2 regions of the Paenibacillus sp. FSL L8-0470 genome follow, and region 2 is predicted to be linked to the other one. Evidence: a T-box and tRNA genes for the amino acid it is inferred to sense, from the RefSeq annotation. Region 2 holds a T-box; the other holds one or more tRNA genes.
What was found. The T-box of region 2 lies ahead of NST99_RS26875 (valine--tRNA ligase). A T-box ahead of a tRNA ligase gene usually reads a tRNA of that ligase, here a tRNA-Val.

Region 1: it has a tRNA-Val gene. The T-box ahead of NST99_RS26875 (valine--tRNA ligase) is inferred to sense a tRNA for this amino acid. The anticodon was not compared.

Annotation. Positions count from the first base shown of each region.
Region 1 covers NZ_JBBOZM010000001.1:3,000,655-3,007,925, reverse strand. The annotation lists gene NST99_RS13555 (NUDIX hydrolase) at 61-543, opposite strand; gene NST99_RS13550 (NUDIX hydrolase) at 565-999, opposite strand; gene NST99_RS13545 (cupin domain-containing protein) at 1,127-1,663, opposite strand; tRNA gene NST99_RS13540 (tRNA-Val) at 1,800-1,871, shown strand; gene NST99_RS13535 (cyclic lactone autoinducer peptide) at 2,206-2,340, opposite strand; gene NST99_RS13530 (accessory gene regulator ArgB-like protein) at 2,343-2,867, opposite strand; gene NST99_RS13525 (hypothetical protein) at 2,860-3,438, opposite strand; gene NST99_RS13520 (hypothetical protein) at 4,111-4,398, opposite strand; gene NST99_RS13515 (helix-turn-helix domain-containing protein) at 4,621-6,222, opposite strand; gene NST99_RS13510 (helix-turn-helix transcriptional regulator) at 6,292-6,498, shown strand; gene NST99_RS13505 (hypothetical protein) at 6,495-6,884, shown strand; gene NST99_RS13500 (ABC transporter substrate-binding protein) at 6,992-7,271, opposite strand, start outside.
Region 2 covers NZ_JBBOZM010000001.1:5,881,468-5,888,738, reverse strand. The annotation lists gene NST99_RS26885 (glycosyltransferase family 4 protein) at 1-944, shown strand, start outside; gene NST99_RS26880 (LysM peptidoglycan-binding domain-containing protein) at 1,083-2,501, shown strand; T-box leader at 2,721-3,005, shown strand; gene NST99_RS26875 (valine--tRNA ligase) at 3,179-5,815, shown strand; gene NST99_RS26870 (bifunctional folylpolyglutamate synthase/dihydrofolate synthase) at 5,821-7,197, shown strand; gene murC (UDP-N-acetylmuramate--L-alanine ligase) at 7,148-7,271, shown strand, end outside.

The DNA of each region.
Region 1 (7,271 bases), 2.9 Mb from region 2:
GCGCTTTAGCAACATTTGACCCTGAACGAGAAAAGAAGGCTAGCTACAGCTATCGAAGCTCTATACCTTCCGTTTCAGCGAGACGGCAAAATCCGGTTTGGTCTCATAGGCAATGTAGGATACTGTCCCTGCAAAATCCAAATAAGCCTGATAACGCGTGCGGATCGCCGGGCTTGTGATCTTGTCCAACACAAGCTCCTTAGCCACCCAGCAGCTTTCCGACGTTTCCTCTGAAACGGCAAGTTCTCCGCCCACCGGTTTACATACATAATCCAGCATTACTTTCGTCGGAACATCGGTGATGCCGTCATGCCATTTGTACATTCCCGTATTCGAATACACTCCGATCAGGTGAGAGACCTCGGTATCTATTCCGCTTTCTTCCTGAATCTCCCGGATGAGTGCATCCATCAGATTCTCTCCGGCCTCCACTTGCCCACCGGGGAATACCCAGCCACCATGAAATGTTTTGACCAAAAGCACTTCTCCCTGCTCATTCTCCACGATCCCGCCGACAGCCACAATATGAGTTGGCATAGCCATGTTATTAACCTCCCATGATCTTTATAGTTGAATATTGCACTGCTCAGCAAATTCATTGATTTTGGACAGCAATGCAGGATAGATCATCGGATAGGTTAACTCTTCCGGCACCTCCGTGAACCCGCATATTTCTTCCATTTCATAGGCCGGCAATTGTCCGAACTTATTAACGGTGGCCAGGTAGAGCTTTCCGAAACTATCCGGCATTGACTCTCCGGTAACCGAATAAATACTTATTGGAAATAACGTATAGTCTTCCGCTCCTGTCTCTTCATACAGTTCTCTTGCCGCTGCTTCATCAGGCGTTTCATTCTCGTCAATATGTCCACCTGCAAATTCCCATGTGGTCTGTCCACGCTGCCGAGCTAATATCCACTGCTCATTATGCCTTACGATAATAACGACGTAGGTTAGATTTTCTTCCTTTATTTCCGTTTCGTGTATAGTAACTTTCATTCACAAACATCTCCTTAGTCGGCAAAACCGATAGAGTTTTGGTGCATTACCGGATGCGACGTTCCTATTATCTCTGGTTTTAACCTATGTATAGAATGCCTTGATATTTCTTCCAACAGGAAAAGAATCACTCACCACTGTCTTCTCCCCGCTTCTCCTCACCCTTGCCCTGAGCGTTCAATTGCGCCCATATCTCCCGGGTCAAATCTTCGCCTTTATAATAGTCCACCCTATCCTCCGTTTCATACAGCTCTTCATACGGCAAAATATTGATTTTCCCGGAGTCAGGGTATTCCGCAACATCCAACCCGTTATTCGTCCGTAAATCGAGATAGCGGCAAGGCGTCTCCGTATGATTGAACAGCTGATGCGCACCTGATGGACCGGTTTCGAAAAATACCGTATCGCCCTCATGGACTTCCTGTAACCCGGCGGGAGTTCTTAACATAGCACCGCCCGCCAAAATCACAAACAGCTCTTCAGCATTTCTATGAAAGTGATACGGATACGAGTACTTGCCCGGGTCCAATGACCGGATATCAAAAATCAAATGCTTAGATTCTACCATCCCCGCCAGCTTCTCGCTGGTGTGCCAAGCAAATTCCGGAACCGGAGACTGCCTTTGTTTAAAAGAGATATTCTGTTCATTGAAAATGGTCGCCATGGAATTACTCCCTACGCATAAGTTATTTTAATCCGAGCATAGAGACTATGGAACAAGTTGTAAGTGAGTAAATTCATAGGCCGTGAAAAAAACATTGCCATCTCCTCACATCCTGTGGTATTATAAATTTCGTTGCAGGACGGTAGCTCAGCGGGAGAGCACTATCTTGACAGGGTAGGGGTCATGGGTTCGAACCCCATCCGTCCTATACTGCATCACTACGTAAAACTCCTTATTTTATAAGGAGTTTTTTCTTTTCTATCCCCACTCACATCCCACTTTTACCGCGTGAAAAATTGATTTGGGGACGGATTGGGAACGGAATTGAAAAAAAGAGTTACCATAAAGGCAACTCAATTGAAATTGATTTGTGTAGTTGTTAAATTATTATTTTTACTGACTTCTTTGTGATGCCTCTAGAGTGCTTAGCCAGTATTTCAATCCGTATGGACGAGTATCCTATATATATATCTCACAAATTCCCGTTAATACCTTTTGGGTCTTGATTCACAGATATGATACTCAAACGGACCACTCCAATATTATTTAAGTAGTTCTTCTGGAACTTCAGGTTGATGCACATACAACGCACTGTTTGTATTTGCAATGAATATCGCTACCATCGATAAGCATGTCGCCAAACCAGACACGATTCGAACATTCGCTTTTTTCAACATCTTTACTTCACCTCCTTTCTGGCAATTAATAGACTTAGAGATTGAGCAAAAAAACTCACGGCTATAGCAGATGAACAAATCATGACATTTGTAGCAACCAAGATCAGGCCGATTATTTTAAGCTTCGGATAGTGACGCTTGGGGATTCTAGTCTGCTTTTCAATTCCAATCGGCGCTAACCACAAGATGATCAAAAAACTGATTGCATTCATAACCTGTACAACTACTAAATTTACGTTAATAAAAGATAGCGCAGTAAACAATGTCGTAGTAAATATGACACACGCTACACCCGACTTAAGGTGAACACCGCCCGACGATTGCCGTAGTAATGCAAAAGAAATTAATATCGTTAAAGCTTCAGAAAAATTACCTGTGAGCAAAGATATAGCAAGTGTAATGACGATGATAAAAACAACATTTAGCACAACCTCTAATGCATACTTTAGAACCGCTTGCGATGCGGGGTGATCAGGAACAACTTTTTTTATATTGTAGGCTATCCTCTCAGATATACGATCAATCATTTTCTTTTTCCTTCCCGGTAGAGTAATAGATGAAGAAAATTGAGATCATTAAAAAGAACAATATATTCAAATAAATTTCGTTGTAATATAAAAGAATTGAGATTCCAATTAAGAAAATTATGATGATCGTCGTTAAAAAAATATCTTCTAACTTAAATCGAAGTTTCTCTATGTCAAAAGTAAAGCCTTTTCCTTTTCTGTAGTAGTGCCAAAAAAAGGAGCAAATAACTACGGAGGTGAGTACTTGTAATATGTATCCATTGCTTTTATTCCCTTCTATTGCTCCTATTGAACCGAATAAGATAAGTACAATAACAGTTTGTATGACTGCAAAAATAGCATATCCTGATATAGTTGCAATAACGGACAGTATGAGGGGCATCCTAACAACTGCAGCAAAGAATAATATGAATATTACTATCAGTATTAAAGGTGCGATATTGCTCATATCAAACTCTTTCCTCACCAAATAGCTCTGCAAATTTATTATTAAAGTAACAAACAAGGCTTGCCAAGCATGATGTTTCCACTTGAATCTAAAGAGCGACATAATCAAATAATAAATAGACATGAGCTCAATAGTCGAAAAGAACATGAATAGAATTGGCTCCCATGACAACACACAACACCGCCTGACATTATTTTCATTCAATGCATTAATTATAAATCCGAAATAGAGTTACCGTATACTACTTATTTACTACGAATTAGGTCTTTCAGGCGGCAATATCTCAAAACAATTCCCGCCATCCGCGAGCGCCACAGCAAGAACGGTCTATCTATAAGTCGCAAGTCTGAAGACGAAGAAACCGCCAGCTCAAAAAGCCCGGCGGGTTATCATATCATTGGGTCAACCACACGAAACCAAGGCGGATAAGCTGAACATCAAATATCCATTCAAGAGTAGCGTTTATCCCTCTAGAGCATCATTTATATATTGAACAAACAATTTGTCCGAGAACAGAACAACCTTATTGTCCTTCGTCAGCATATAGATACTTTTAGCATCCGCACTTACATACACAGTATTGATCAGCTCATACAACTTCTGAATAACATCGCAAAGACTCCTCATATTTTCCGATCCGTTTATTTTGCGCCCCCTCCCCTAATTATTCAATAAGCATACAAAATGTGCCAATATACGTCAAAGAATAAACAGAAACAAACCCGCCAGGCACAAGCCCGGCGGGTTATGATACACATGCTCTACATCCAAATCTATCTTCCGTCGTTTTTAAAACTAGAAATCAGCAGTAGCAATTTGAATTGTACCTGTAGCAGGACCAACAGCTGTGGTCTGGAGAGCGGCTACCAACAGTAAAGCAACTTCCAACGTGAGGCTATTGGTTGGAGGTATTACATAAGTGATGACAGGAGCGTTGACACGTGTAACTACAAGATTGATCGGAGCCGGACCGTTATTATTAACGGTAATTGTAGCATTTGCTCCACCGTTCAAGTTTTCAAAATAAGATTTACCAACATTGGCCGCCAGAGAGTAAAACTGCTGGGGTAAGAGAATCGACATAAGAATCACCTCCTAGAACTAGATATTGTATTCTATTCTTCCAAAGAAGAAATGTAATAGATAAGTGGATCAGTACCAAAACACATTTTACAATTATTACATAGTGGTGAAACTATCTTCTATGGCTTAAATTCAATCGCAATTAGATATAAAAAAAGACCCCGCCGGCATCCGGCAGAGTCAAATCATTCATGAACTTATCCCTCATAGGTAAACCGGCCTTTAGGCCAGTACCCGCAGCACATCCTCGATCTTCCGCTGATGCGAAAGCACACCATAATTCATCCAGGCCATAAAATCCACCTCGTACACGTTGCGGTTGCGCACAGCGGGCAGGCTTCTCCATAGCGGAGTATCCAGCAGCTCCCGGCCTTCACCTTCCTGCCGGTCAAAAGTAATGAACAAATGATCCGCCGTCAGGCCTGACAACTCTTCACTTGTTAGGCTCACACGCTTCTGTCCCCGGGTGAGCTGCCGGACCAACGGATGCCGCTGGAGCCCAAGATCCTCATGCAGTACGCTTGCCGTATATCCCAGTTCCTCACATCCATAGAGCGCGACTCCGCAGGAAGATATCCTAAGTAAGGCTACCGTCTCTCCCCGGACGCTGCGGCTGAGGATCCGCTTCGCCTGCTGGGCCTGCTGCTCATAATGGCCGATGACCTCCTGTACATGCTCCGTTCTGCCGAAGACAGCAGCTGCTGAGCGCAGTGTTGCACGCCAGTCTTCCTGGTGAAACGGGAGTCTGAACAGCGGGGCAATCCGGCGGCACTCACCCAAATGCCAGCGCTGAAAGCCGTCATCCAGTATAATCAGCTCGGGCGTGTAACGGGAAAGCTCTGACCAATCTCCGGTGGAAATATCAAACGTTGGGACCTGATCCAGACCCAGGTACTCTTGCTTGCCCCACTGTGCATGACAATATTGAGCCACCGGAGTAATGCCCAAAGCCAGCAGATAATCCTCCAGAAAAGGCGCGAATACACGGACCCCTTCCTGATGAAGGCTCCTGTATTGACCGGGTGTAACACCTACTGCTCCCTTGAAACGCCGGTTAAAATAATACTCATTGCTATAGCCGACTGTCAGTGCAATATCATGCAGACGGTCCTTGGTCAGAAGCAGCTGCTGCTGCGCCCGTTCGATACGGAGGCCGTTCAAATGCCCCAAGGGAATCTTGCCGGTAATCTCTTTAAAAAGCTGAGTATAACGCGCGCGCCCAATACCTGCAATCTCTGCCAATTGATCGACGGATACCGGTTCACTGTAATGCTCCTGCATATAGTGAATGGAACGTTGTACCGCCTCATGATCATTATTTGTCTGAACTGCCGGGGAATTGGCCCGCATGATCAGCAGCAGCAGCTCCTGAAAACGGGTATGACCCGCGAACCATTCGATGTCATCGGGACTCCTGCGGCTATGATAAATGGAATCCAGCAGCAGTGTACATTGGGAAAAAGGTCTGCAGCTTAAGAGACCCGGCTGGAGCATGGCATTCCCGGGCAATTTCCTCTTTCCGCGGTGTCTGCCATCCCCAGTGCTGATAACCTCAAAAGCAAGCCGGTAAAAGCTAAGCCCCCGCTCTCCGGCCTGAATACTGTTCATAGATCCAGCCTCAATCAGAAAGCCTGCACCTTTGTCCAAAGGATAACGCCTTTCCTCCGCTTCGAGCCAGCCCTGCCCTTCCGATACTATGATCAATGTGTGCTCCTGAAACACAGCCATTTGTCCGTTTCCCGCAGGGGATTGGGCTATTGCTTCTATGTTAGTCAAGCTGTATAACAGCTTTTTTCCAGTGCTTTCACTGAGCAGTTCTGCCATTCTCCCGCCCCCTAATTGAGAATCATTTTCATCTCCTTAGTGTAAAACAAAAATGAAAGCCTATCAACTATGCAAAATCATATCAAAAAGTTTCGACAGCAAAAAGATATATCACAAGGCAGGTTAGCAGATTTATGCAATGTAAGCAGACAGACCATAAATGCCATTGAAAACAACAAATATGACCCAAGTTTGCAATTAGCTTTTGATATTGCCAAACATTTAGCAGTTAGAATTGATAAGTTATTCTTACATGAAGGGAGAGAAGAGGAATGAACACCCGAAAAATAGGTGCAACCGCAGTAGGGGCAGCCACTCTAATTGTGGTGGCCTTTACCATCTATAAGGTCATGGTTGGAAAAGACGTTGGATTTAACGAAATAATAACAATCGCAACGCTGGTAATGATGTTTTTTCCTATGATCACCTGGGGAACCAAGGCAGACAAAGATGGTATATTTGAGGATGACGAGTTAGGAAAAAAGATTACGGAGAGAAGCTCGAAAATAAGTTACTTTCTTCTTCTTTTTTTTATACTTGGAGCTTTAGTTGCTGATGAAATCGTAAATGAAACAATGAACATTTTTTTATTAGGGGTATTAGGATTAGCAATGATTACTTTACCCATTGTTGAGTTTCTAGTGAGTAAGAAGTATCGCTAGCGGGAACGTCAGTTCAATAAAAAAGCGGCAGTCCAGGACATTATTTCTCGTCCATGGCTGCCGCTGTTTCTTTTATGAGGGGTTAGTCTTTCAGTTTGCCTGGCGTTTCATTTCACCATTGCTTTCAGCAGATCATCAAGCTTCATCGAATTGGCTGTAATCGCGCCGGACTGCCAGTGGGAGCGTTCCATTCTGTAAACATTCCCGTTCTTCACCGCAGGCAGGTTCTTCCACAACGGACCACCCAGAATTTTGATTGCTTCCTCATTCTCCGCGGTATCCCATCCTCCGTTGTCAGGGAATACAATGATATGATCCGCTTCAAGATCTGGTATCACTTCTTCGGAAATAATGGACTGAAATTCAGTCATCTCCGCAGCCATAGGG
Region 2 (7,271 bases):
GGCCGATTTGGAGCTATTTCCGCCGGATCGAGCAGCTTGGCGCACATGCCGCTGACCTGATCCTGGTGTCTTCGAAATGGATCGGTCAACTGGTGAATGAGCTCGGCGTCACTCGGGAGCGGATTCATACGCTGCCTTACGGAATCAACCTGGAGCAGTACAATGACAAGGCTGCATTGCCTTCCCCGGTACAAGTTGGCGGGGGACATAAGGTGATTATGTATGCCGGCCGTTTCGAGTACATCAAGGGTGTACATGTGCTGATCGGCGCACTGGGTCTGGTGCATCGCAGCCGTCAGGACTGGGTCTGCGTCTTAGCCGGGAGCGGTAGTCTCCTGGAAGAGCTGAGATCACAGGCGGCAGCGCTGGGGATTCAGGGACATCTGGTGTTTGTGGGTAATTTAGACAATATCCCGTCCACGTTGCAGCAGGCCGATATCTATGTGCAGCCCAGCCTGCAGGATACGCAGCCCTACTCGGTCACAGAAGCCCAGCTTGCCGGTATTGCACCGATTGTGGCCGGGACGACGGGGATGCCGGAAATGGTTAAGCACGGGGAAACAGGCTGGATCTTTCCTACGGAAGATTCAGGGGGGCTGGCGGAGCTGCTGCTACTGCTGCTAGGTGATGATGAACTGCGCGGGCGGACAGGAAACCAGGCGAGAAAATGGGCGGTCCGCTGCCGCTCGCTGGATGTCATGACGGAAGGAACGCTTAAGGTGTACCGCAAAGCGGTGGGAAAGCAAACCTTGCGTAGAGGGGGGACCGGAGGCGAAATGCTGGCAGTGGAAAAGGAAGCAGGAGCGGTTCAGGGAGCTTTTCATCCGGCTGATTTGCTGGGCAGCGTTACCCCCGGCAATCCACTGGTACCGGCTCTGCGGAGCAGGCTGCCGCTGGATTATTCCGTTCCCGATGCCCGTATTTTTGGTTTTGACAAGCAATAAGAGACGGCCGCTCTGATGAAGTGTCCAAAGTTGTCATGCCTTTCTGATTGAAGCATATACATGAGAGGAGTAACATTTTGGGCTTATGCTCTGGGCTTGTCTCGGGGTTAGATTATGCCAAGAAGGAGGACATTTCCCGTGTTTGACCAGTCCCACGGTTTGCGGTTTGATATTTATGAACGCATCCACCTTTCGGAAGAACTTCCGGGAATCGCTGAACTGGAAGAGGTGGAGCTGATTCCGGAAATCCAGGTGATTCAGCGGGAGGACCGGGCCGAGCTGTACGGACAGCTTCTGCTCACCGGACTCTACCGGGGTGAGAACGACCGGACGGAACGTCTGGAGCATGCCATTCCTGTTGAAATCACAGTACCGCTGACCCGGGTCAGCTCACTTGAAGACATAGGGGTGGAGATTGAGAATTTCGATATCGACCTGCTTACGATGCGTACGGTCAATATAACTGGTGTACTCTCGCTGCGGGGAATCGGGGGATCGGAGACGCAGCCCGCCTGGCAGCAGGAAGAGTACACGGCAGCTTATTCACCTGACGAGGAAAAACAGGCCACGGGGGTTAGGGTAGAGGCCAAGGAGCATGAGAACGATGCGTTGTATGAAAACTCAGTGTGGACTTATGGCGAAGGCACCGCAGAGAATTTCGCTGAGGAGCATGAGTTTGCCCACAGTGGTCCTGAAGCTGCTGTGAATCCGCTGTTTTTGGAAGGCACTGTGTTCACCCACCAGCCTGCTGCATCCCCACCGGCCCAACAGAAGGACAAGGAAGTGAAGGTGCGGACACACAGCTTTGATAGCCCGCAGGGGATATCAACAGCCGGAACCGCGAACAACGAACCTGTTTCGGGACACTTCTTCGGGGCGCAAGGGAGAGCGGAGCAGGCTGTTCCGGCCGCTGGAAATCAGGCTGGCTATACAAATCCCTTTAACAGTTCTGACATTGCCAAAGTATCAGGCACCGAAAGTTCAGGCAGCGCAAAGGACATTTCGGATGCTGCCGCTGAGAACACAGCCGCGGAGGCGCAGGCGTCCCATCAGGAAGAAGAGGATTTCTCTGCTGAAAATGGGGACTATGCGGCACTTTTTGCTCAGGATAGCTCGTTATCTCACGCTGATCAGGAGAACGCGGGCGAAGGCGCGATCTCTAAGGAAGCAGCACCTCCGCAGGAGGAGAAGCCGGATCTGAAGGTTGCCCTGGGAAGCAAGAGACAAGAAGATATTCCTGCGAAGGAGCATCTCACCTTCTCTTCCCTGCTCAGCTCCAGCCGCTCCAGAAAGGAACAGGAGGAGCTTATCGCCGAGGATACAGCTGCGGCGGCGCCTGTTCCGGACTCCGGCCGTGACGGGGAATGGAAAAGCCGCTTTATCGGTGGCTTGAACGGCAAGGATCTGTTCCGTAAAGTGCGCCTCTGCATTGTCCAGCGTGAAGAAACAATCGATACTATAGCAGAGAAATATCAGCTCAGTGCAAGAGAGCTTGTCATGTACAACCGTCTTTCCGGTCAGAATGTGGAGGAAGGCCAAGTTTTGTATATCCCTTAAGAGATGCCGGCAGGCGCATCGGTGTCAGAATCCCGATCGGATGAGATCGGGATTTTTTGTATTTCTGTCCTCTGACCTGAGATTAAGGATGAACATCAGGGGTTCGAATCAGGAGAAGGGGCTAATTTTAGAAATGGGCGGTATAAGTCCCGCAGTTTGTGTGTATGCTGGTTGACTAGGAATAGTACTAAATGTATTATTGGATTAAGTAAATTCTTAATAAAGACTGGGAACGGGAAGAGTAGGCGGTCAGCCCTTCAGAGAGCGGAACTATAAATTGCTGTGAGTTTCCGCAGGATGCAGCCACCGAAGTCGCCCCGGAGTTGCCCCTCTGAGCTTGTCTTCAGATTTATGAAGCATAGGTTAGGAAGTGGCCGGTTGCAGCCGTTATCTGCGTGAGTGTCGCGCTAAGTCTCCGGAACCTATGGGACCGGAACGGTGGTTTATTTTTCATTGGCGCGAAACAAAGGTGGTACCGCGAAAGAATGGCCTTTCGTCCTTTGAGACGAAGGGCCTTTTTGTATTTTTTTTCAGAGGTCCAGCTTCAGAGATACATCTACCAATGTTACTTAAATGGAGGGTTTAGAATGGCTGATCACAACAAAGCGGCGGCAGAGCTGCTGAAGCCGCAAGATCCGGCACAGGATGCTGCTGAGGGCAATAGCGCAAAGAGCGATATGCCGACTACATATGATCCGAAGGCGGCTGAACAGAAATGGTATGCCTATTGGATGGAGAAGGAGTTCTTCAAGGCTGGAATGCGGCCTGAAGCAGAGCCTTACAGCATTGTAATTCCACCGCCGAATGTAACCGGGATGCTGCACATCGGGCATGCGCTCGATTTCACGCTGCAGGATATCCTGATCCGTACCAAGCGGATGCAGGGCTTCGATACCCTTTGGCTCCCGGGAACGGACCATGCTGGTATTGCTACCCAGACCAAGGTGGAGCAGAAGCTGCGCCAGCAGGGCCTTTCCCGGCATGATCTGGGCCGCGAGAAATTCCTGGAGCAGGTATGGGAGTGGAAGGACCAGTATGCCAAGACCATTCATGAGCAGTGGGCCAAGATGGGCCTGTCTCTCGACTATTCGCGCGAGCGGTTCACTCTGGATAAAGGGATGTCCAGCGGTGTACGCCAGGTATTTGTGGAGTTATACCGTAAAGGACTGATCTACCGCGGCAAGCGCATTATCAACTGGGATCCGGCAGCCCGTACCGCTTTATCCGATATTGAAGTTGAGTACAAAGAGGTTAACGGTCACCTGTACCACCTGCGCTACCCTCTTAAAGACGGCAGCGGATTCATCACCGTAGCAACGACACGTCCGGAGACGATGCTGGGCGATACGGCGGTAGCGGTGCATCCGAAGGATGAACGCTATCAGGATCTAATCGGCAAAACGTTGATCCTTCCGGTCATCGGCCGGGAAATTCCGATTATCGCCGATGACTACGTAGAGAAAGAATTCGGCAGCGGCGCGGTTAAAATTACTCCGGCCCATGATCCTAATGACTTTGAAGTTGGCCTGCGCCATAACCTTCCGCAGATCAATGTGATGGATGAAGGCGGCACGATGAACGAGGAGGCCGGTCCTTATCAGGGACTGGACCGCAGCGAATGCCGCAAAGCGATTGTTGCTGATCTCAAAGAGCAGGGCGTTCTGATTTCGATTGAGGACCATCTGCATCAGGTAGGACACAGCGAGCGTTCCGGCGCAGTGGTTGAGCCTTATCTGTCCACCCAGTGGTTCGTTAAGATGCAGCCGCTGGCCGAAGCTGCTATCACTGCACAGAAGAACGGTGACGGCGTTAACTTCGTGCCGGACCGTTTCGAGAAAACATATTTGAACTGGATCGAAAATGTGCGTGACTGGTGTATTTCCCGCCAATTGTGGTGGGGACACCGCATCCCGGCCTGGTACTCTGAATCTACAGGTGAAGTGTTTGTAGCGTATACGGAAGAGGAAGCCCGCGAAATCAGCGGACTTGATGATCTGAAGCAGGATGAGGACGTTCTCGATACGTGGTTCAGCTCTAATCTGTGGCCGTTCGCCACACTGGGCTGGCCGGATGAAAGCAGCAGCGACTATCAGCGGTTTTATCCGAACAATGTCCTGGTTACCGGCTATGACATCATCTACTTCTGGGTAGCGCGCATGATCTTCTCCGCGCTGGAGTTCACCGGCAAGAAGCCGTTCTCCGATGTGTTCATGCACGGCTTGGTGCGGGATGCCGAAGGACGTAAGATGTCCAAGTCGCTCGGCAACGGGATCGATCCGCTGGATGTTATCGAGCAATATGGTGCAGATGCTATGCGTTATATGATTTCGACAGGCAGCACAGCCGGCCAGGATCTGCGTTTCCGTATGGAGAAGGTAGAGCAGGCGCGTAATTTTGCCAATAAGATCTGGAATGCCTCGCGCTTTGCACTGATGAATCTGGAAGGCGTAAACTTTGCAGATATTGACATTACAGGTGAGCTTAGTACGGCAGACCGCTGGATTCTGCATCGCTTGAACGAAACTTCTCGTGATATTACGCGTCTAATTGACTCGTACGAGTACGGCGAGACCGGCCGCCTCTTGTATAACTTCATTTGGGATGATCTGTGTGACTGGTATATCGAGTTCGCGAAGCTGTCGCTTTATGGAGCTGACGCTGCTGCTAAAGCGAAGACGCAATCGGTGCTGGCCTATGTGCTGGACCGTACGCTGCGCCTGATTCACCCGTTCATGCCGTTCATTACCGAAGAAATTTGGCAGCATCTGCCGCATGAAGGCGAAACGATCACCCTGGCGGAATGGCCTAAATATGATGCAGCGCTTGAGAATCCGCAGGCAGTGGCAGAAATGACCCTGCTGATGGACATCATTCGTGCGGTTCGTAATATCCGCGCCGAGGTGAATGTGCCGATGAGCAAGAAGGTTGAGCTGATCATCAAAGCCGGAAATGAAGAGACCATGAGCATCATTACCCGCAACGACAATTACATCGGACGCTTCTGCAACACATCTTCGTTCGAAGCAAGCCTTGATCCGCAGACGCCGGATAAAGTCATGTCCGCAGTAGTTACGGGTGCAGAGCTTCTTCTGCCGCTGTCGGGGCTGATCGATATTGAGCAGGAAATTATCCGTCTGGAAAAAGAAGTTCAGAGTCTGAACAGCGAAGTAGAGCGCGTGGAGAAGAAGCTCGGCAATCAGGGCTTCGTGGCCAAGGCGCCGGCAAAAGTCATCGAAGAGGAACGTGCAAAGCAGGCGGACTATTCCGCAAAACGCGAGAAAGTGCTCGCCCGCATCGCAGAGCTGAGAGGATAAGGGATATGGAAGAGATCATCGGGGGCGGCGGTACCGCTCCCTTAAGTTCCTATACAGAAGCGGTAGAGTGGATCAACAGTCTGATTCCTTTCGGCATCCGTCCGGGTCTGGAGCGGATTGAGCTGCTGATGGAGAAGCTGGACCGTCCGCACCGCAAGCTGAAATTCATTCACGTGGCGGGGACGAACGGAAAGGGCTCGACCTGCGCTTTTTTGACGAGTGTGCTGATCCAGAGCGGTTACAGCGTAGGGACCTTTACTTCGCCCTATATCACCAAGTTCACTAACCGTTTCCAGTACAACGGGACGGATATTCCTGAAGATACTTTGCTGGAGCTGTCGAATAAGCTTCGCCCGCTGGTACAGGAAATTGCAGACAGCGAGCTTGGTTCACCGACGATGTTCGAGGTGGCTACAGCGCTGGCGATTCTCTACTTCGGGGAGGTCTGTTATCCGGATGTAGTCGTATGGGAGACGGGGCTTGGGGGAAGGCTGGATGTAACAAACATCGTGACACCTATTGTGTCCGTGATTACGAATGTCGGACATGATCATACCGATGTGCTGGGAGATACGCTGGAGGAAATTGCCGGTGAGAAGGCCGGAATTATCAAACCGGGTGTTCCTGCAGTCAGCTGTGTGAGCCAGCCGGAAGCGATAGCGGTGCTTAAGGCCAAAGCGGCAGACAGCCGCTCTACCCTCTATCTGGCCGGGGAAGATTTCAGCTATGAGCTAGCCGGAATCAAAGATGGCGTGCAGAGCTTTAACTTTAAGGGTCCCTTCCGCTCCCTTGAGATCGGCATTGCCATGAAAGGCGAGCATCAGCTAAGCAATGCGGCCGGGGCCATGATGGCGCTGGAGGTTCTGCGGCAATATATGGCCTTTATGCTGGAGGATGAGGATGTGCTGGAGGGTTTCCGAAGCACATTCTGGGCAGGAAGGCTGGAAGAGGTAAGTGCTTCTCCGCGCATTGTACTGGATGGGGCGCACAACCCCGAAGGTGCGGAGAGCCTTGCCAAGAGCCTTCCGCAGTTTTATAAATACGGTAAATTAAATTTGCTCATGGGGATGCTGGCAAATAAGCATCATGAGTCATACTTCAAGCATATACTGCCTATAGTGGATACGCTCATCCTGACCGAACCGGATTTCCGGAAGAAAATGGACGCGGAAGATCTGCAGGCCATCGCAGAACGTCTGCGTGAGAAATATGCTAAAGAAAACTTAAAAATCATAGTAGAACGTAATTGGGGTAAGGCGCTGCAACTGCTGCAATCGATCACAGCGGAAGACGACCTTGCTGTCGTGTCCGGAACGCTGTATTTGATTTCTGATGTACGAAGTACGCTTTTGCAGCAACCCGATTCTGAAAAAGGCTGGTGACGAACTGTTGGATACTACTGAACGTGTGCATTTTATAGGGATCGGCGGCTACGGAATGAGCGCGATTGCCCGGG